DNA from 2 places in the Streptomyces sp. NPDC048411 genome. Region 2 is predicted to be linked to the other one. Evidence: predicted binding sites of a transcription regulator. Region 2 holds the regulator's gene; the other holds the start of a gene.

Region 1 (9,925 bases), on a different contig from region 2:
ACGTACGCGGAGACGGGATTGCCCGGCAGCGCCAGTAGCGGTGTGTGTTCCGGTCCGATCGAACCGAAGCCCTGCGGCTTTCCGGGCTGCATGGCGAGCTTGCGGAAGTCGATGCCGCTGCCCGGCTCGTCCTCGTCGCCGACGGAGGACAGTGCTTCCTTGACCACGTCGTACGCACCGACACTGACCCCGCCCGTGGTGACGACGATGTCCGCGCGGATCAGTTGGTCCTCGATCGTGGCGCGGAGCGAATCGGCGTCGTCCGTTACGGCTCCGACCCGGTAGGCGATCGCTCCGGCGTCGCGCGCGGCGGCGGTCAGCGCGAAGCTGTTCGAGTCGTAGATCCGGCCACGGGTCAGCTCCTCACCGGGCTGTACGAGTTCGCTGCCGGTGGAGATGACGACGACCCGCGGCCGCGGACGCACCTTCACGGTGGAGCGGCCGATCGCGGCGAGCAGCCCGATCTGCGGCGGCCCGATCACCGAACCGGCCCGCAGCGCCAGATCGCCGGGCTGCACATCGCTGCCGCGGGCCCGGACATGGGCGCGGGCCTCGACCGGGCGGTGGACACGGACCTCGCCGCCCGCGTCCTGCGGGGCGTGACTGTGGGCGCGCATGGTGTTCGCGGGGCCGCCGCCCGTACCGCCGTCGGTCCACTCGACCGGGACGACGGCCTCGGCACCGGCCGGCAGCGGTGCGCCGGTCATGATGCGTACGGCCTCGCCCGGCCCCACGGTCCGGTCGCCGGAGAGCCCGTCGCTGCCCGCCGCGATGTCACCGATGACCGTGAGCACCGCGGGGAACTCCTCGCTGGCGCCCTCGACATCGGCGATCCGGACCGCGTACCCGTCCATCGAGCTGTTGTCGAAAGGCGGCAGGGCGATCCCCACCATGACGTCCTCGACGAGGACACAGCCCTGGGCCTCGGGCAGTTGCAGCTCGATGGGTTCAAGCGGCCGCACGGCGCCGAGGATGTCTTCCAGGTGCTCGTCCACCGACCAGATCGTGCTGCTCAACGTGCTACATCTCCTCGGTGACATACCTGCGGAGCCAGGTCCGGAACTCCGGTCCCAAGTCTTCACGTTCGCACGCGAGTCTGACAATGGCACGCAGATAGTCGCTCCGGTCGCCGGTGTCATAGCGGCGTCCCTTGAAGACGACACCGTGCACCGGGCCGCCGATCTTCTCGTCCGCGGCGAGCAGCTGCAGCGCGTCGGTGAGCTGGATCTCGCCCCCGCGACCCGGCTCGGTTTTGCGCAGTATGTCGAAGACGGCGGGGTCAAGGACGTAGCGCCCGATGATGGCGAGATTGCTGGGCGCATCGGCCGCTTCGGGCTTCTCGACCAGGCCGGTGACCCTGACGACATCGCCCTCGACGGTGGTGTCGACGTCCGCGCAGCCGTACAGATGGATCTGCTCCGGCTCGACCTCCATCAGTGCGACGACGCTGCCGCCCTCGCGCTCCTGGATCTCGACCATGCGGGCGAGCAGCGGGTCCCGCGGATCGATCAGGTCGTCGCCGAGGAGAACGGCGAACGGCTGGTCGCCGACGTGCGGTGCGGCGCACAGCACGGCATGGCCGAGGCCGCGCGGGTCGCCCTGGCGGACGTAGTGCATGGTGGCGAGGTCGCTCGACTCCTGGACCTTCTGGAGCCGGTCGGCGTCTCCCTTCCGGGTGAGCGCCGACTCCAGCTCGTAGTTGCGGTCGAAGTGGTCCTCGAGCGGACGCTTGTTGCGGCCCGTGATCATGAGTACGTCGGAGAGACCGGCCGCCACCGCCTCCTCGACGACGTACTGGATAGCGGGCTTGTCGACCACAGGCAGCATCTCTTTGGGAGTGGCTTTGGTGGCCGGCAGGAAGCGGGTACCGAGTCCCGCGGCCGGAATGACAGCCTTGCTGATCCTGGGGTGCAACTGAGTCATGCGCGCAACCATAACCGGTGAGCGCGGGCGACAGATGAGCCTCCGATTAACTTTGTACTTCTATATGCACATACGAGAGATTTGCAGGTGCGCGTTGAACACCGACATGTCCGGAAAGGCCTCGCTCAGGCGTCAACTACTCGCCTCGCGATCCCTCCTGACCAGCGAAGACGTCGAAAATGCCGCGATGGTTCTGTCCCGGGGCGCAGTCGGTCTCACCGAGCTGGCCGGGGCCCGTACCGTCGCCGCCTATGTCTCGGTCGGGAGTGAACCGGGAACCCGCGCGCTGCTGGACGCGCTGCGCGCGCGGGGCGTCCAGGTACTGCTGCCGGTGCTCCTCCCGGACAACGATCTGGACTGGGCGCCTTACGAAGGTGCCGGCCACCTCCGCCCGGCGGGCCGCGGGCTGCTGGAGCCGGACGGTCCACGGCTCGGACCCGACGCCGTCCTCGACGCGGACGCGGTCCTGCTGCCGGGCCTCGCGGTGGACGGACGCGGGATGCGGCTCGGCCGGGGCGGCGGTTCGTACGACCGGGTGCTGGCCCGGCTCGCGGCCGCGGGGGCGCACCCCGCGCTGATCGTCCTGCTCTATGACAACGAGGTGGTCGCGACGGTTCCCGTGGAACCGCACGACCACCCCGTGGACGCCGTGGTGACGCCGGCCGGAACGCGGCGCTTCACCGAGTGACGGCCTCCCCCGCGATAGGGAGTGGGGGAGGCCGTGAGCCCGGCCGGCACCGCGCCGGGCCCGTCGGCCCGGACCCCGCGGTGCCGGGTCCGCCGCCCTACGACGGCTTGAGCGTCAGCGTGTCCTTCGTCGACTTGGCCACGGCGTTCGTCCCGAAGGACCAGTCGAGCAGATCTCCGTTGGCCCACTTGTCGGTCTGATCGGTGTAGTGCGCGCTGAACGCGTGACCGGACGCACCGGTGAGGTTGATCCAGCGGGACTTGTCCCAGTCCCCCACGTTGACGACCATGCGCATCGACGGGACCCAGATGACCTCGTAGCCGCCCGCCGCGTTCCAGCCGCTGGCGTTGACCGCGGCCTCGCCGCCGCCCAGGTTCCACGGGCCGCGGTTGAGGGCCCGCTGGAGCAGATCGGGGCCTTCGGTACCGAGGGTCTGGTTCTTCAGGGTCAGCTGGTGCAGCCGGCCCCAGCTCCAGGTGGAGATGTCCTTGCCGAGCTTGGCGGTCAGCTCCCAGCGGGCGTCCTTCATGGCGCGGGCGAAGAGCTCGTCACGGTTCTCGGTCGCGTTGTCCCTGCGGTTCTCCGGCGCCTTCCACCAGTCGTTGTTCTCGTCGTCCATGAGGTTGGCGACCACCTGGTACCAGCGGTCGCCGCCGTCCGGCTGCGCCGAGTCCGCGTCGCGCTGACCGCATTCGCGTACCGGCTTGTCCTGCTCGTCGACCGGGCCCGTGCTGTCGGCCGGGAGCACGGTGAGGCATTCACCCTTGACCCGCATCTCCTTGGGCAGCTTGTCGCCGAAGGCCAGCTTCAGGATGTTGCGCCAGACCGCGTTGAAGTACGCGGCGGCCGCCGAGTCGGGCTCCTGGGTGTAGTCCCAGCCCTCCAGGAGCTTCTGCGCCTCGCGCACGCTCGTGTCGGAGACCTTGATCTTCATCAGTTCGGGCACCAGCCGCGCGGCGATCTCGCTGGTGTTGTCCATCTGCATCTTCTGCATGTCTTCGGTCGAGATCTTCTCGCCGCCCTTGATCTTCGACGCGATGAGGTCGTTGATCCGCTGACTGCGGGTGCCGTAGCCCCAGTCCTTGGTGAGCAGGTGGGGGTATGTCTCGTCGATGACGGCCTGGTTGGCGGTGACGATGTAGCCGCGCTTCGGGTTGTACTCGTACGGCAGCCGGTCGAACGGGATCGGGTCCTTCTCCCAGCCGTACTGCGAGGTCCAGCCGGGGCTCGGCATCGTGCCGTCGCCCTTCTTGCGGACCGGGATCTTGCCGGGGGCCTGGTACCCGATGTTGCCCTTGTTGTCCGCGTAGATGAGGTTCTGCGAGGGCACCTCGAAGTGCTTGGCAGCCGCGCGGAAGGTGGTGAAGTCCTTGGCGCGGTTGAGCTCGAAGACTGCGTCCATGGAGTGGCCGGGTTCCAGTGCGGTCCACTTCAGGGCGACCGCGTAACCGTCGGCGCGGTCCGGCGCGGCGTTGGCGACGGGGGCCTTCTGGCCGACCTTCTCCAGCTCGCTGCTGCGGTCGGAGACCAGCGGACCGTTGTTGGTCTCGCGCACGGTGATGTGCCGGCTCGCGCCGCCCGCGACCTTGATGGTCTCCTCACGGGTGACGAACGGCTTCACCTTGCCGTCGTACTGGTAGCCGTCGCCGGAGACCTTCTCCAGGAAGAGGTCGGTGACGTCGGCGCCGAGGTTGGTGAACCCCCAGGCGATGTCCTGGTTGTGACCGATTATCACGCCCGGCATGCCGGAGAAGGTGTACCCGGCGGTGTCGTACTGACAGGTGGGCTTGATCTCCCGGCAGTGCAGCCCCATCTGGTACCAGAGCGAGGGCAGCTGCGGCGCCAGGTGCGGGTCGTTGGCGAGCAGCGGCTTGCCGGTCGTCGTGTATGTGCCGGAGACCACCCAGGAGTTGGAGCCGATGCCGTTGCCGTTCGGGCCGAGCAGCGCGGGGATCCGGTCGAGGGTGTCGGAGAGCGAGGCGAGCTGGGTGTTCACCCCCTCGGTGGCACCCTGCACGGTGTTCGCGCCGATACCGGAGGTCGGCGTCGACTTCGGGTCGAACGTGCCGGTGACCGGCGAGATCGCGCCCTCGCTGACGATCGGGTCGTGCTTGTCGTACGGGTACGCCGGGTACAGGTCCTTGATCTGCTTCTTGCTGAGCCTGCTGGTCATCAGCGAGCGGTCGATCTCGTCCTGCATGTTGCCGCGCAGGTCCCAGGCCATCGCCTTGAGCCAGGCGACCGAGTCGACCGGGGTCCACTTGGTCGGCTTGTAGTCGTTGGTGAGGCCGAGCGCGGCGTACTCGACGGAGATGTCCTTGCCGTCGCGCCCCTTGAGGTAGGCGTTCACGCCGTCCGCGTACGCCTGGAGGTTCTTCTTGGTGTCCGCGGACAGGACGGTGTCGTACTCCTCCTGCGCGACCTTGCGCCAGCCCAGCGTGCGCAGGAAGGCGTCCGTGTCGACCTGCCCGGAGCCGAACATCTCGGAGAGCCGGCCGGCCGTCATATGACGGCGGACGTCCATCTCCCAGAAGCGGTCCTGCGCCTGCACGAAGCCCTGGGCGCGGAACAGGTCGGCGTCGGAGTCCGCGTAGAGCTGCGGGATCCCGTAGCTGTCGCGCCTGACGTCGACATTGCCGGCGAGGCCGTCGATCTTGATGGAGCCGTTCGTCTGCGGGTACGAGGCCCGCACGGTGGTCACGGACCAGAACGCGCCGTAGCCGATACCCGCGACAAGCGCCAGCACCAGGACGATCACGATCAGGCGGGCGCGTCGCCCCTTCTTCTTGCCGGTCTTCCCACCGGCGGAACCGGAAGAGCCGGAAGAGGCGGTTGTGTTGGCGGGCATCGCTGTCCTTCGAGGGGCAGGGTGGTCCTGGGAGTGCAGGAGCAACCATAGGCGCAGCACCGAAGCGGCTCCGACGCGGTATCGGGATGCATCGAATCGAGGAGCGATCAAACGAACGCTCGAAGCCGTCAAGAAAACGTTAAAGATTAGGTAAGGTAACGAAGTACCGGCCGCCGGAAGACGATTCGGCAGGTGTACGCAGGGAAGGAACGGCCACTGACTGTCCACGCGCTCAACGAACTCCTGCTCGTCTGCTCGCTCGTGCTGCTCGTCGCCGTCGCGGCGGTGCGCATCTCGTCCCGCAGCGGGCTCCCCAGCCTGCTCCTGTATCTCGGCATCGGGATCGCCATAGGGCAGGACGGGATCTTCCACGTCAAGTTCAGCAATGCCGAACTGACCCAAATGTTCGGCTATGCGGCCCTTGTCGTGATCCTGGCCGAGGGCGGCCTCGGTACGAAGTGGAAGGAGATCAAGCCGGCGCTGCCCGCCGCCGCGATGCTGTCGACCGTCGGCGTCGCGGTGAGCGTGGGCGTCACCGCGGCAGGGGCGCACTACCTGGTCGGCCTGGACTGGCGGCAGGCGCTGATCATCGGCGCGGTCGTCTCGTCGACGGACGCCGCAGCCGTCTTCTCCGTGCTGCGCAAGGTGCCGCTGCCGGCCCGCGTGACCGGCGTACTGGAGGCCGAGTCCGGCTTCAACGACGCCCCCGTGGTGATCCTGGTAGTGGCCTTCTCGACCAAGGGGCCGATCGACAGCTGGTACGTCCTGGTCGGCGAGATAGCTCTGGAACTCGCGATCGGCGCGGCCGTCGGCATCACCGTCGGCTGGCTCGGCTCGTTCGGACTGCGTCGTGTGGCCCTGCCCGCGTCCGGTCTCTACCCGATCGCGGTGATGGCGATCGCCGTGGCCGCGTACGCGGCGGGCGCCATGGCCCATGGCAGTGGCTTCCTCGCCGTCTATCTGGCCGCGATGATCCTCGGCAACGCCAAGCTGCCGCACTGGCCGGCCACCCGCGGCTTCGCCGACGGACTCGGCTGGCTGGCCCAGATCGGCATGTTCGTCGTGCTCGGTCTGCTTGTCACGCCGCACGATCTGCTCGACGACTTCTGGCCCGCGGTCGTCGTGGGTCTGGTGCTGACCGTGGTGGCGCGCCCGATGGAGGTCTTCATCTCCCTGATCCCGTTCCGGATGTCCTGGCAGGAGAAGGCCCTCATGTCATGGGCGGGGCTGCGCGGCGCCGTACCCATCATCCTGGCGACCATTCCGATGGTGTCCGGGATCGAAGGCTCCACCCGGGTCTTCAACATCGTCTTCGTGCTCGTCGTCGTATACACCCTGATCCAGGGACCGACGCTGCCCTGGTTGGCGAAGGCCCTGAAGATCGCCGAGGACCCGTCCGAGGCCGCCGACCTGGGCATCGAGTCGGCGCCGCTGGAACGGCTGCGCGGTCATCTGCTGTCGGTGGCGATCCCCGCCAGGTCGAAGATGCACGGCGTGGAGGTCTCCGAACTGCGACTGCCCGCCGGCGCCGCAGTCACCCTGGTCGTACGGGAAGGCAAGAGCTTCGTCCCCGCGCCGTCGACGGTGCTGCGGCACGGGGACGAACTGCTGGTCGTCGCGACCGATCCGGTACGCGACGCGGCGGAGTCGCGGCTGCGCGCAGTCGGCGAGGGCGGCAAGCTGGCCAGTTGGCTGGGGACCGACGGGCGCAGCAGAGGGACCGGCAGCGGCGCGAGGGCCCATCACTGACCACCCGAGGCGCACGACCAGGAGTCTGCGCACCATCGCAGGCAGGCAGGCTCCTGCCTGTAGCATGAAGGAAACCTGATCGACCAACTCTGCCTGACGCAGAGCTGGCGCGACCGTATGGCGGTCGTGGCGTCCTCCGCCTCTGCAGCGAGCGCCCGGCATCTACCGCAGTTCCGCGCGAAGAGGACAGCTCTCGGCAGCCCCCGTACGGGACCGGCACCCACAAGGTGCGGACCGGCGGGGGCACCGCTACCAGGCGGCAGAAAGGCATGGACCGTGGCGTCCACGGTCTCCGACCGCCCCGGTTACGGGCAACTGTTGCGCACCCCCGGTGCGTGGACCTTCTTCCTTCCGGGCTTCGCCGCACGGCAGCCCTTCGCGATGCTGACCATCGGCATCGTCCTGCTGGTGCAGCACACCACCGGTTCGTACGGCAGCGCGGGTGCCGTCGCCGCTGTCACCGGCGTCTCCATGGCGCTGTTCGCACCCCAGAGCGGCAGGCTCGCCGACCGCATCGGCCAGCGCGCCGTACTGATCCCGGGCGTCCTCGTGCACGCCGCGTCCGTATCGGCACTGACCGCACTCGCCCTGGCGGACGCGCCGCTGTGGCTGCTGTTCCTGGCCGCCGTGCCGACGGGTGCATCCGTCCCCCAGATCGGGCCCATGGTGCGGGCCCGCTGGGCCGCCCTGCTGGGCGCGGCACCGGGCCGGAAGGCCTCGCCGCTGATGCCGACCGCCGCCGCCTTCGAGTCGGTGACGGACGAGTTCACCTTCGTCATCGGGCCGGTCCTCGCCACCGCGCTGTGCACTGGTGTGCACCCGGCGGCCGGGCTGATCGCGGAAGCCGCGCTGACGCTGGTGGGCGGGCTGTTCTTCGCGGCGCAGCACCGCACCCAGCCCGCGGTCCGCGCCGCCGCGGCCGGCGCCTCCGAACAACGCGTCTCCGCTCTGTCCGTGCCGGGCGTACGGGTGCTCGCGGTGGCCTTCCTCGGGATCGGCGCGGTGTTCGGCGGCATGCAGGTCTCGCTGACCGCGTTCACCGAGGAGATCGGCCGGCCCGGCGCGAACGGCCTGCTGTACGGGATCTTCGCGGCCGGCAACATGCTGGCCGGGATCGCCTGCGGCGCCATCGCCTGGAAGAGCGGACCGCGGCGCAGGCTGATCGCCGGGTACGCGGCGCTGACCCTGACTGCTTCGGGGCTGTGGGCGGTGCACTCCGTGCCGCTGCTGGCCGGGCTCGGGCTGCTCGTCGGGCTCTCCATCGCACCCGCGCTGATCAGCGGATACACGCTGGTCGAGACGCTGGTTCCGGCGTCCTCGCGGACCGAGGCGTTCACCTGGCTGACGGGCTCGATCGCGCTCGGCCAGGCGGCTGCGGTGACGGTCGCCGGACGGCTCGCGGACGCCCACGGCGCGAGCACCGGCTTCGTGGTGCCGCTGGTGGGGACCGCGCTGGCACTCGTGACCCTGGTGACGCTGCGTTCGCGGCTGACACCGGCCCGCGCGACCATCATGGCTGCACGTGGCTCGGTTCACCGCGACCCTGTCGCGGCCGGAAAGTGACGATTCATGCGCTCGCTCAGCGGAATACGTGAGTGTGATTCCTGCGCTACATATGTGGCAGCTTTTCGCTCAGGCCAGCGGCCCTCGCGACGGCCAAGCCTTGACCGCTGCCCTTCAGGCAGGTGACAGACGTTACTGCAAACAGCGGCCCGTAGCAGCTACCATTGAGGATCGTTAGCACTCATCGAGTGAGAGTGCCAGGAGGAAGACAAGTGCCGACCTATCAGTACCAGTGCACCGAATGTGGCGAGGGCCTCGAGGCGGTGCAGAAGTTTACCGATGACGCTCTGACCGTGTGCCCGAACTGCGAAGGACGCCTGAAGAAGGTGTTCTCGGCCGTCGGCATTGTCTTCAAGGGTTCCGGTTTCTACCGGAACGACAGCCGCGGATCGTCGTCGAGCAGCACGCCGTCGTCTTCGTCCGCGAAGGCATCCGGTTCCGCTTCGTCTTCTTCGACGGGGTCGGACTCGAAGTCGTCCGCGTCGTCGTCCACCGCTTCCTCCTCTTCCTCGTCGTCGTCCTCCGCGTCGTCGTCGAGCGGTACGTCGGCCGCCTGAGCCGAGGTACGCAGCTTCACACTTCATCCGAGGGCCCTGCCGATCCGATCGGCGGGGCCCCGGGCATTTACGGCCCCGCTAGTGTGATCGCATGGTGAACGCAGAGATCGGTGTCATCGGCGGCTCGGGCTTGTACTCCTTCCTGGAGGACGTCACCGAGGTTCGCGTGGACACCCCGTACGGACAGCCGAGTGATTCCCTCTTCCTCGGCGAGATCGGCGGCCGCCGGGTCGCCTTCCTCCCCCGCCACGGACGCGGCCACCATGTGCCGCCGCACCGCATCAACTACCGCGCCAACCTGTGGGCGCTGCGGTCCGTCGGCGTACGTCAGGTGCTCGGCCCGTGCGCGGTCGGTGGGCTGCGCCCGGAGTACGGACCGGGAACGCTGCTCGTACCGGACCAGATGGTGGACCGCACCAAGGCCCGTACGCAGACGTATTACGACGGAGAGACCCGGGCGGACGGTGTGGCGCCGAACGTGGTGCACCTGGGCTTCGCCGACCCGTACTGCCCCGAGGGGCGCAAGGTCGCGCTGGCGTCGGCCCGCGGCAGGGGTTGGGAGCCGGTGGACGGCGGCACGCTCGTCGTCGTCGAGGG
Region 2 (9,925 bases):
TCCAGCCGCGCACGGTGGTCCGCGCGTCGCCCCAGTAGGTCAGCCGCTTCGAAGGGCCTCCGTCGACGGGGGCGAGGTGCACCTCGGGGGCGCCGTCCCGGGTGGATGTCCAGGCGACGTGGGTGCCGTCGGGCGATATGTGTGGCTGGCGGACGGGCCGGTTGTCGGCGCTGACCCGCCAGGCCCGGCCGCCGTCGAGCGGCGCCAGCCAGACATCGTCCTCGGCGGTGAAGGCGATCAATTCGCCCTGGACATGGGGGTACCGGAGATAGGCAGGCTGTGTCACATCGATCACCCTAGGCTGCGGTCGTGCTCCGGGGAACGGGGTTGGCCGGAGTCCGCCCCTCTGCCCGCGTGTCGAACCCACTCACTTGCCCTGCGGATATCCGGTCACCGTGACGGTCACCGTGACGGTCGGCCGGGCACGGCCACCACCACCGCCTTTTCCACCGCCCGTCGGCGGTGTCACGCCGCCGGTCGAGGGGGCGGCGTGACAGTTGCCGAGTACATCGGCCCGCAGGACGGTCCTGCCGCCGACCTTCCCGGTCAAGTCCCCCCGTACACAAAGCCCGCTGACCTCCTTCGTGACCTTGCCGACGAGGGTGATGTCCTTTCCGCCGACGGTCCGGCCGCGGCAGTCGACGTGCGCCACCTGCCGCACGGACGCGGAGCGCGAGGGCGAGGACGGCGTCTTACCGCCGCCCTCGACCTCGGCCGTGCAGTTCAGCCACTGCACATCGACCCCTTTGCGCTCCAGCGCCGCGGTGCCGGTCCGGTCGGTGGTCAGGGCGACGGACGCGGTGTTCAGCCCGTCGATCGGCTCGCAGGCGACGGCCCCCGCAGCCGCCGCACCGACGAGGCACAGTACGGCCGGAATGCGATGGGTCCGGCCGCGACCCCATGGACTCAATGCCCTCAATGTCCCCATACGTGGCAGGGTCCCACCACTTCCCCGCGGTGCGGTAGACCTCTTGCAGCCACACCGGACGTGTTGTATACGGCGGTTACGCCCAACGGCCGGTGCGCCCCAGCAGCAGTGCCGTCGCCGCGGTGCCCGCCGTCGAGGTGCGCAGGACGCTCCGGCCGAGCCGGCAGGTCCGGGCACCCGCCTCGGCGAAGGCCGCTAGTTCCTCGGGCGCCACACCGCCCTCGGGGCCCACGACCAGGACGATCTCGCCCCCTGCGGGCAGTCCGACGGTGGCCAGCGGCTCGCTGTCGTACCCCCGGTCCTCGTGCAGGACGGCCGCGAAGTCGGCTGTGGCCAGAAGTGCGGCAACCTGTTTGGTCGTCAGTGCGTCCGTCACCTCCGGGAATCGCACCCGGCGCGATTGCTTGCCCGCCTCGCGAGCCGTGTTGCGCCACTTCGCGAGGGCCTTGAGACCGCGGTCGCCCTTCCACTGGGTGATGCAGCGCGAAGCCTGCCACGGCACGATCGCGTCGACGCCCGTCTCCGTCATCGTCTCGACGGCGACCTCGCCGCGGTCACCCTTGGGGAGCGCCTGGACCACGGTGATGCGGGGTGTGGGACGGGGCTCCTCGTGGACCGTGCAGAGGTCCGTCACCACCAGCCGGTCCTTGCCCTCGGCGGCCCGCACGACCCCTTCCGTCCACCGGCCGTGTCCGTCCGTCAGGACGACGTCCTCACCGGCCCGCAGCCGCTTGACCGAAACGGCGTGCCGCCCCTCAGGACCGTCCAGGACGAACTCGGGCCCGGCGGGGACCTGTTCGACGACGAAGACCGGTGCGGTCACTGCGTGCTCCTTGTGCTCGGTGCCGCGTGCGCGGCGTCCAGTTCTTCGGCGAGCAGCTCGACCAGCCGGCCGGCCGGCAACTCGCGTGCCATGCGGTGGCCCTGGCCCGCCCACAGGGCCATGCCCTGCGCATCCCCGGCCCTGGCCGCGGCCTTGCGCAGCCCGCTGGTGACATGGTGCACCTGCGGGTAGGCGGCGGGGGCGTACGGACCGTGCTCGCGCACGAAGCGGTTGACGAGGCCGCGGGCGGGGCGTCCGGAGAACGCCCGGGTCAGGGCCGTCCGTACGAACAGCGGGTTGGTCAGCGCCTGCTTGTGCAGCAGATGGGCGCCGGACTCGGGACAGACCAGGAATGCCGTGCCGAGCTGCGCCGCCTCCGCGCCCGCCGCGACGACCGCCGCGATCTGGGAGCCGCGCATGATGCCGCCGGACGCGATGAGCGGCAGCTGGACGGTCTCACGGACCTGGGCCACCAGGGAGAGCAGCCCGATGCCGGTGTCGTCGGTCTGCGGGTCGTCGCGGTGGGTGGACCGATGGCCGCCCGCCTCGACGCCCTGGACACAGATCGCGTCGGCGCCCGCCCACTGGGCGGCCTGGGCCTCCTCGGGCGAGGTGACCGTTACGACGGTGTACGTACCGACTCCGGCGAGCGCGTCGAGGGCGTCGCGGGTGGGGCAGCCGAACGTGAAGGAGACCACCGGAACGGGGTCCTCCAGGAGAATCGCGAGTTTGGCCTCGTAGCCATCGTCACCACTGGAGTCCGGGTCACCGAGCGGGGTCTCGTACCAGGCGGCCTCACCGGCGAGCTGGTGCCGGTACACCTCGACGGCGCTCGGGTCGGCGAGGTTCGGCTGCGGCATGAAGAGGTTGACGCCGAACGGCTGACCGGTCATTCCGCGCAGCTGTTTGATCTCGTTGTACATGCCGTCCGCTGTCTTGTACCCGGCGGCCAGGAAGCCGAGCCCACCGGCTTCGGCAACGGCCGACACGAGCTGCGGACAGGACACACCGCCCGCCATGGGGGCCTGCACGATCGGATACCGGCAGAGATCGGTCAACGCAGATGACATGACCGCATCGTGTCACGTTCGGTGCACCCTGCCGAATCAGCCACGGCATGGCCGGAGCGGTATACGCGGAACGCCGTAGCGCCCGCCGGTCCGGGGACGGGCGGGCGCTACGGCGCAAGGGAACAGCGGGGTACGGACGGTCCTCAGCGGCCGTTGAACGCATCCTTCAGGCGGGAGAAGAGTCCCTGTTGCCCTGGCTGGAACTGACCGGTGGGCCGCTCCTCGCCACGCAGCTTCGCGAGCTCCCGCAGCAGTCGCTCCTGCTCCGGGTCCAGCTTCGACGGGGTCGTCACCTCGACGTGCACGATCAGGTCGCCGCGCCCGCCGCCCCGCAGATGCGTGATGCCGCGGCCATGCAGCGGGACCGACTGGCCGGACTGGGTGCCCGGCCGGATGTCGACCTCCTCCAGGCCGTCGAGCGTCTCCAGCGGCACCTTCGTGCCGAGCGCGCCCGCCGTCATGGGGATGGTGACCGTGCAGTGCATGTCGTCGCCGCGGCGCTGGAACACCGGGTGCGGCAGCTCATGGATCTCGACGTACAGGTCGCCGGCCGGGCCGCCGCCGGGGCCGACCTCGCCCTCGCCCGCGAGCTGGATGCGGGTGCCGTTGTCGACACCGGCGGGGATCTTCACGGTGAGCGTGCGCCGCGAACGGATGCGGCCGTCACCGGCACACTCCGGGCACGGGGTCGGCACGACCGTACCGAAGCCCTGGCACTGCGGGCAGGGCCGTGAGGTCATGACCTGACCGAGGAACGACCGGGTGACCTGGGAGACCTCGCCGCGGCCGCGGCACATGTCACAGGTCTGGGCGGAGGTGCCGGGTGCGGCGCCCTCGCCACTGCAGGTCGTACAGACGACGGCCGTGTCGACCTGGATGTCCTTGGTGGTACCGAACGCCGCTTCGGCGAGATCGATCTCCAGCCGGATCATCGCGTCCTGGCCGCGCCGGGTGCGCGACCGCGGTCCGCGCTGCGACGCCGTGCCGAAGAACGCGTCCATGATGTCGGAGAAGTTGCCGAAGCCACCCTGTCCGAATCCGCCCGCGCCACCGCCGCCGGAGGCGGACAGCGGGTCGCCGCCGAGGTCGTAGACCTGCTTCTTCTGCGGGTCCGACAACACCTCGTAGGCGGCGTTGATCTCCTTGAACCGCTCCTGGGTCTTCGGATCGGGGTTGACGTCCGGATGCAGCTCGCGTGCGAGCCGCCGGAAGGCCTTCTTGATCTCGTCCTGAGAGGAGTCGCGGCGCACGCCGAGAACGGCGTAGTAGTCGGTGGCCACTTACGACTCCGCCAGGATCTGTCCGACGTAACGTGCCACTGCGCGTACCGCTCCCATCGTTCCGGGGTAGTCCATGCGGGTCGGTCCGACCACGCCGAGTTTGGCGACTGCCTCGTCGCCCGAACCGTAGCCGACCGCGACGACGGACGTGGAGTTGAGCCCCTCGTGGGCGTTCTCGTGCCCGATACGTACGGTCATGCCCGAGTCCTTGGCCTCGCCGAGCAGCTTCAGCAGCACGACCTGCTCCTCCAGCGCCTCCAGCACCGGCCGGATCATCAGAGGGAAGTCGTGCCCGAAGCGGGTGAGGTTGGAGGTGCCGCCGATCATCAGCCGCTCCTCCGTCTCCTCGACAAGGGTTTCGAGCAGGGTGGAGAGCACGGTGGACACGGTTCCCCGGTCCTCGCTCTCGAAGGATTCCGGCAGGTCCTGCACCAGTTGCGGGACGTCCGAGAACCGGCGCCCCACGACCCGGCTGTTGAGCCGGGCCCGCAGATCGGCAAGAGAGGTCTCACCGAACGGCGCGGGACAGTCGATCATGCGCTGTTCGACTCGGCCGGTGTCCGTGATCAGCACGAGCATCAGCCGGGCGGGCGCCAGCGACAGCAGTTCCACATGCCGAACCGTGGACCGGGTCAGTGAGGGGTACTGCACGACGGCGACCTGCCGGGTCAACTGCGCGAGCAGCCGTACGGTGCGGCCCACGACATCGTCGAGGTCGACCGCGCCGTCGAGGAAGTTCTGGATGGCCCTGCGCTCCGGCGACGACAGGGGCTTGACCCCCGCGAGCTTGTCGACGAAGAGCCGGTAGCCCTTGTCCGTCGGGATGCGACCCGCGCTGGTGTGGGGCTGGGCGATGAAACCCTCGTCCTCGAGCACAGCCATGTCGTTACGGACGGTGGCCGGGGAGACCCCCAGCTTGTGCCGCTCGGTGAGCGCCTTGGAGCCGACCGGCTCCTCGGTGCCGACATAGTCCTGGACGATGGCGCGCAGCACCTCGAGTCTGCGTTCGCTGAGCATGGCGCACACCTCCAGCTGTGTTTCCTCGGCGGTTCTGGTGGATCTCCGGTGATTCCTGGCACTCGATGCGTACGAGTGCCAGCGACCCCCGCCAGTGTACGGCGGTCGGGTGGGGCCCTAGCAAGGGCGACCGGCCACGCCACCCCGAGACTGCGCAGGTCGTTGCCGATAGCGTCTCCGCATGGACGCGTCTTGGGAAGAGTTCGGCTGGGAGCGACTGGGCAACGGTGTGGGCCGCCGGAGGCTCCCCGGGTGGGATGCCACGGTCGCACTGGTGGTCGGAGCGGAGGCAGCCCTGCTCTTCGACACGGGATCGACGCTGCGCGAAGGTGTGGAGATACGGACCCAGGTGCAGGCCATGACCGGCCGGAGGGTGACGCATATCGCACTCAGCCACCCTCATTTCGACCATGTGCTCGGCACCGCGGCATTCGCCGGGGCGGAGGTGTACGGCGCGATCGGTACGGCCGCTCTCCTCACCAACGGTGCGGACGAGCTGTACGCCGACGCGGTACGCCACGGGGTGTCCGAGGAGGACGCGGCGCAGGCGGCGGACGTCCTGGTGGCGCCGCATCACCAGGTGTGCGGCGAATGGACGCTCGACCTGGGCGGCGGCCGTCAGGTACTGCTGGCGAACGTGGGCCCTGCCCACAGCGGCCACGACCTCGTCGCCCTCGTGCCCGACTCCCCGGCCGTGGTCCTCTGCGGCGACCTGGTCGAGGAATCGGGCGAACCGCAGGCGGGCCCGGACGCGATCCCGTCGCGCTGGCCGGCCGCGCTGGACCGGCTGCTGGCACTGGGCGGCGAGGACGCGGTGTATGTGCCGGGGCACGGGGCCGTCGTGGACGCGGCGTTCGTACGGGCCCAACGTGACCGGCTGTCCGCCGCCTTCGGCGTGTCGTGACCGGTTTCCTCCTATCGTCGTCCGATGCGCAGCTACCACCCGGACCTGACCCCGCCCTGGAAGAAGTCCGCCCCCGTGCCCGAGGTCCCCGCCGAGCCCGATCTGGTCGTGGAGGAGGTCTCCACCGGCTTCTGCGGTGCGGTGATCCGCTGCGAGAAGACGGCGCAGGGCCCGACGGTGACTCTGGAGGACCGTTTCGGCAAGCACCGGGTGTTCCCGATGGAAGCGCGCGGCTTCCTCCTGGAGGGCCGCGTCATCACTCTCGTACGCCCCTCGGCGACCGGCCCGGCCCGTCCCGCCCGCACGGCCTCCGGTTCCGTGGCGGTCCCCGGGGCGCGGGCCCGGGTGGCGCGGGCGGGCCGGATCTACGTGGAGGGCCGGCACGACGCGGAGTTGGTCGAACGGGTCTGGGGTGACGACCTGCGCATCGAGGGTGTGGTGGTGGAGTACCTGGAAGGCATCGACGACCTCCCGTCCATCGTCCGCTCGTTCGCCCCCGGCCCGGATGCGCGACTGGGCGTCCTGGTCGACCACTTGGTCCCCGGCTCCAAGGAGTCGAGAATCGCGGCCGAGGTCACCGACGCGAACGTGCTGGTGGTGGGCCACCCGTACATCGACATCTGGGAGGCGGTGAAGCCGGCGTCGGTGGGCATCGGCTCCTGGCCGATGGTGCCCCGCGGCCTGGACTGGAAGACGGGCGTGTGCCGGTCACTGGGCTGGCCGGAGAACACGGGCGCGGCGTGGCAGCGCATCCTGTCGACGGTCCGCTCGTACAAGGATCTGGAGCCGGCACTGCTGGGCTCGGTTGAACACCTGATCGACTTCGTGACAGCTCCGGCGTAGCGCCCCTCCCGGCAAGCCTTGCCTGTCACGGCACAGGTTCGCCGTTCAGCCTGTCCAGCGACCGAGGTCCGGGGGCCCGGGGTTCCAGGGGCCCGAAGATGGAGCCTCCGGTTCCGGGAAAGGGGGCGGGCGGGGGTACAGGCCCGCCGCCGGCTCACCCAGTACCCCCGCGCCTGTCAGTCCACCAGGTCCCTGACCACCGCATCCGCGAGCAACCGCCCGCGCAGAGTCAGCACCGCCCGCCCCGCCGCATAAGGCGCCGCCTCCAGCAGCCCGTCCTCCACCGCGCGCCCCGCCGCTGCCAGTCCGGTGGGCGCCAGCAGCGACAGCGGACATCCGTCGACCAGCCGCAGCTCCAGCAGAATCCGCTCGACCCGCCGGTCCTCCGCCGACAGGATCTCCCGTCCCGCGCCCGGTGACCGTCCCTCCGCGAGCGCCTGCGCGTACGCGCCGGGATGCTTCACGTTCCACCAGCGCACCCCGCCCACATGGCTGTGCGCCCCCGGCCCGGCCCCCCACCAGTCGGCGCCCCGCCAGTACAGCTCGTTGTGCAGGCACCGCCCGTCCACCGTCCGGGCCCAGTTCGACACCTCGTACCAGGAGAAGCCCGCCGCGGCCATGGCCTCGTCGGCGATCAGATACCGGTCGGCGTGGACGTCGTCGTCCGTCATCGGAACCTCGCCGCGCCGGATCCGCCGCGCCAGCTGCGTGCCCTCCTCGACGATCAGCGCGTACGCGGACACATGGTCCGGCCCCGCTCCGATCGCCGCGTCCAGCGAGGCCCGCCAGTCGTCGTCGGACTCCCCGGGCGTGCCGTAGATCAGGTCGAGATTGACGTGCTCGAAGCCCGCCTCCCGGGCCTCGGCGACACACGCCTCGGGCCGCCCCGGCGTATGCGTACGGTCGAGGATCTTCAACACGTGCTGCCGGGCGCTCTGCATCCCGAACGAGATCCGGTTGAAGCCGCCTTCCCGCAGCTCCGCCAGATACGCCGGGTCGACCGACTCCGGATTGGCCTCGGTGGTGATCTCGGCGTCGTCGGCGAGCCCGAACTCGTCACGGATCGCCGCCAGCATCCGGACGAGATCCCCGGCGGGCAGCAGCGTGGGCGTACCGCCGCCGACGAACACCGTACGGACCGGTCGCGGGTCCTCGCCGAGCACCTTGCGGGCCTGGCGGACCTCGCCGATCAGATGGGCGGCGTAGTTGTCCCGGGAGGCCAGCGCACCGCCCGACCCCCGCAGCTCGGTCGCCGTGTACGTGTTGAAGTCGCAGTACCCGCAGCGCGTGGCGCAGTACGGCACATGCAGGTAGAAGCCGAGCTGCCGGTCGGCGGCGCCTTCCAGGGCATGGCGGGGCAGCGCCCCGTCGTCGGGCACGGGCTCACCATCGGGCAGTACGGAAGGCATACCGTCCATTGTCACTCGTCGCCGGTCTTTCCCTGCCCGCGCTCACCGGGCCTGCAGGACCACCAGCGCCAGATCGTCGTCCGGCGGGCGCTCGGCGAACTCGTGAACAGCGCGTTTGATCCGGTCCGCGATCCCCTCCGCGGTCAGCCCGGCGCACCCGGCCAGTGCCCGGGCGAGACCGTCCCCGTCATCGAACATCGCCGGCCCGGAGCGCCGCTCCGTGACCCCGTCCGTGACGCAGAGCAGGCTGTCCCCCGGCGCCAGGTCGAAGCTCTGGCTCTCGTACGCGACGTCCTCGACGACCCCGAGCAGCACCTGCGACTCGGCGGCGGCCCGCACGGTGCCGTCCGGCCGCAGCAGCAGCGGCAGCGGATGGCCCGCGCTGGCGAGCGTGCAGCGCACTCCGCCACCGGGCAGCGGCACCATCTCCCCGTACAGCAGGGAGAGGAACCGGGGCTGCCCGCCGTCCGGCAGCTGCGGACCGTCCTCCCGCAGATGCTGGCCGCCCTCCGCCAGGTGCTGCCCGCCCGCGGCCGCGACCATGAGCGCGGCGGCCTCGGCGGTCTCCATCGCGTCGTCGAGGAGCAGCCGGTTGAGCCGGTCCAGCACCTCGCCGACGCGGAACCCCTCCCGGGCCAGCAGCCGCAGCCAGGGCCGGGCGAGACCGGTGACGACTGCGGCCTCGGGGCCGCTGCCCTGCACATCGCCGAGGACGAAGCACCAGCGGTCGCCGGGGCACGGGAAAATGTCGTAGAAGTCACCTCCGACGACACCGTCGTCGGAGGGCTCGTACACCAGCGAGCTGGTGACACCGGGTATCTCCGCGACCTTGCTGGGCAGCAGACCGCGCTGCAGGACGCGGCTGATGGTGGCCTGCCGGGTGTACGCGCGAGCGGCACCGACGGCGAGGCCGACGCGGCGTACGAAATCCTCGACCAGAGCGGCCACTTCGTGCGGCACCCGGGCGGCGCCCTCCCGGCCGAGCAGAACGGCGCCGAGCGTGCGGTCCCCCGACGTCATCCGAAACCCCAGGGCTGTCCCCTCGCCCTCCCCCTCGCTCAGGGGCCACGGAACCGGAACCGGCCCGGTGCCGGCCTCGTCGGACAGCAGGAGCGGCTCCTCCTCCAGGACCGTGCGCAGCTGCTCCGTGCTGTCCTCGTCGGCGTGCCAGACCCGCACCAGCCGTGGCGCGGCCGAGGGCCCGCCGCCTTCGCCCTGCAGCCAGATCGCGCACCAGTCGCCGAGCCGGGGAACCAGCAGCTGCCCGGCGAGCGCCGCCACGATGTCCTCGTCGAGCTGCCCCGCGAGCAGATCCGATGCCTCGGCGAGGAACGAGAGCGCCCCGCGCCCGGCCCAGTCCGCGTCGTCGCGGACGGCGCGGCGGGCGCTGGGGGCGAGCAGCTCGGCGGCGTGCAGTTCGGGCTCGGCTGCCGGATCGGGCGCGTCGGTCCAGTCGTCGACGGGCAGTCGGGCCCAGACGGTCTTCAGGCCGGTGCGGTACGTGATGCCCCAGCGCTCGGCGAGCGTGGCCACGACCTGCAGTCCACGCCCGCACTCGGCCGGTCCGTCCCGGTCCGCGGCCGATAACGGGCCGGGGCGTTCGCTGCGCACGGAACGGGCGGGGTGATGATCGGCGACCTCCAGCACCAGG

The links. Region 2 encodes HrcA, which represses chaperone genes, less so after heat shock. Its sites were predicted from a motif close to TTNGCACTCNGNNNNNCNGAGTGCNAA; they were not measured.
Region 1: a site for HrcA is predicted at 8,946-8,972, ahead of AB0915_RS11710 (FmdB family zinc ribbon protein). Genes of this name have one in related genera too.

Annotation. Positions count from the first base shown of each region.
Region 1 covers NZ_JBEZKL010000023.1:62,955-72,879, forward strand. Annotated here, with positions in the region: gene glp (gephyrin-like molybdotransferase Glp) at 1-1,016, opposite strand, end outside; gene galU (UTP--glucose-1-phosphate uridylyltransferase GalU) at 1,021-1,923, opposite strand; gene AB0915_RS11690 (5-formyltetrahydrofolate cyclo-ligase) at 2,018-2,611, shown strand; gene AB0915_RS11695 (penicillin acylase family protein) at 2,709-5,459, opposite strand; gene AB0915_RS11700 (potassium/proton antiporter) at 5,721-7,208, shown strand; gene AB0915_RS11705 (MFS transporter) at 7,485-8,771, shown strand; gene AB0915_RS11710 (FmdB family zinc ribbon protein) at 8,984-9,328, shown strand; gene AB0915_RS11715 (S-methyl-5'-thioadenosine phosphorylase) at 9,420-9,925, shown strand, end outside.
Region 2 covers NZ_JBEZKL010000018.1:73,693-83,617, reverse strand. Annotated here, with positions in the region: gene AB0915_RS09910 (PDZ domain-containing protein) at 1-286, opposite strand, end outside; gene AB0915_RS09905 (hypothetical protein) at 368-910, opposite strand; gene AB0915_RS09900 (16S rRNA (uracil(1498)-N(3))-methyltransferase) at 1,005-1,751, opposite strand; gene AB0915_RS09895 (nitronate monooxygenase) at 1,748-2,821, opposite strand; gene dnaJ (molecular chaperone DnaJ) at 2,965-4,101, opposite strand; gene hrcA (heat-inducible transcriptional repressor HrcA) at 4,102-5,118, opposite strand; gene AB0915_RS09880 (MBL fold metallo-hydrolase) at 5,300-6,022, shown strand; gene AB0915_RS09875 (DUF3097 domain-containing protein) at 6,047-6,865, shown strand; gene hemW (radical SAM family heme chaperone HemW) at 7,042-8,274, opposite strand; gene AB0915_RS09865 (ATP-binding SpoIIE family protein phosphatase) at 8,317-9,925, opposite strand, start outside.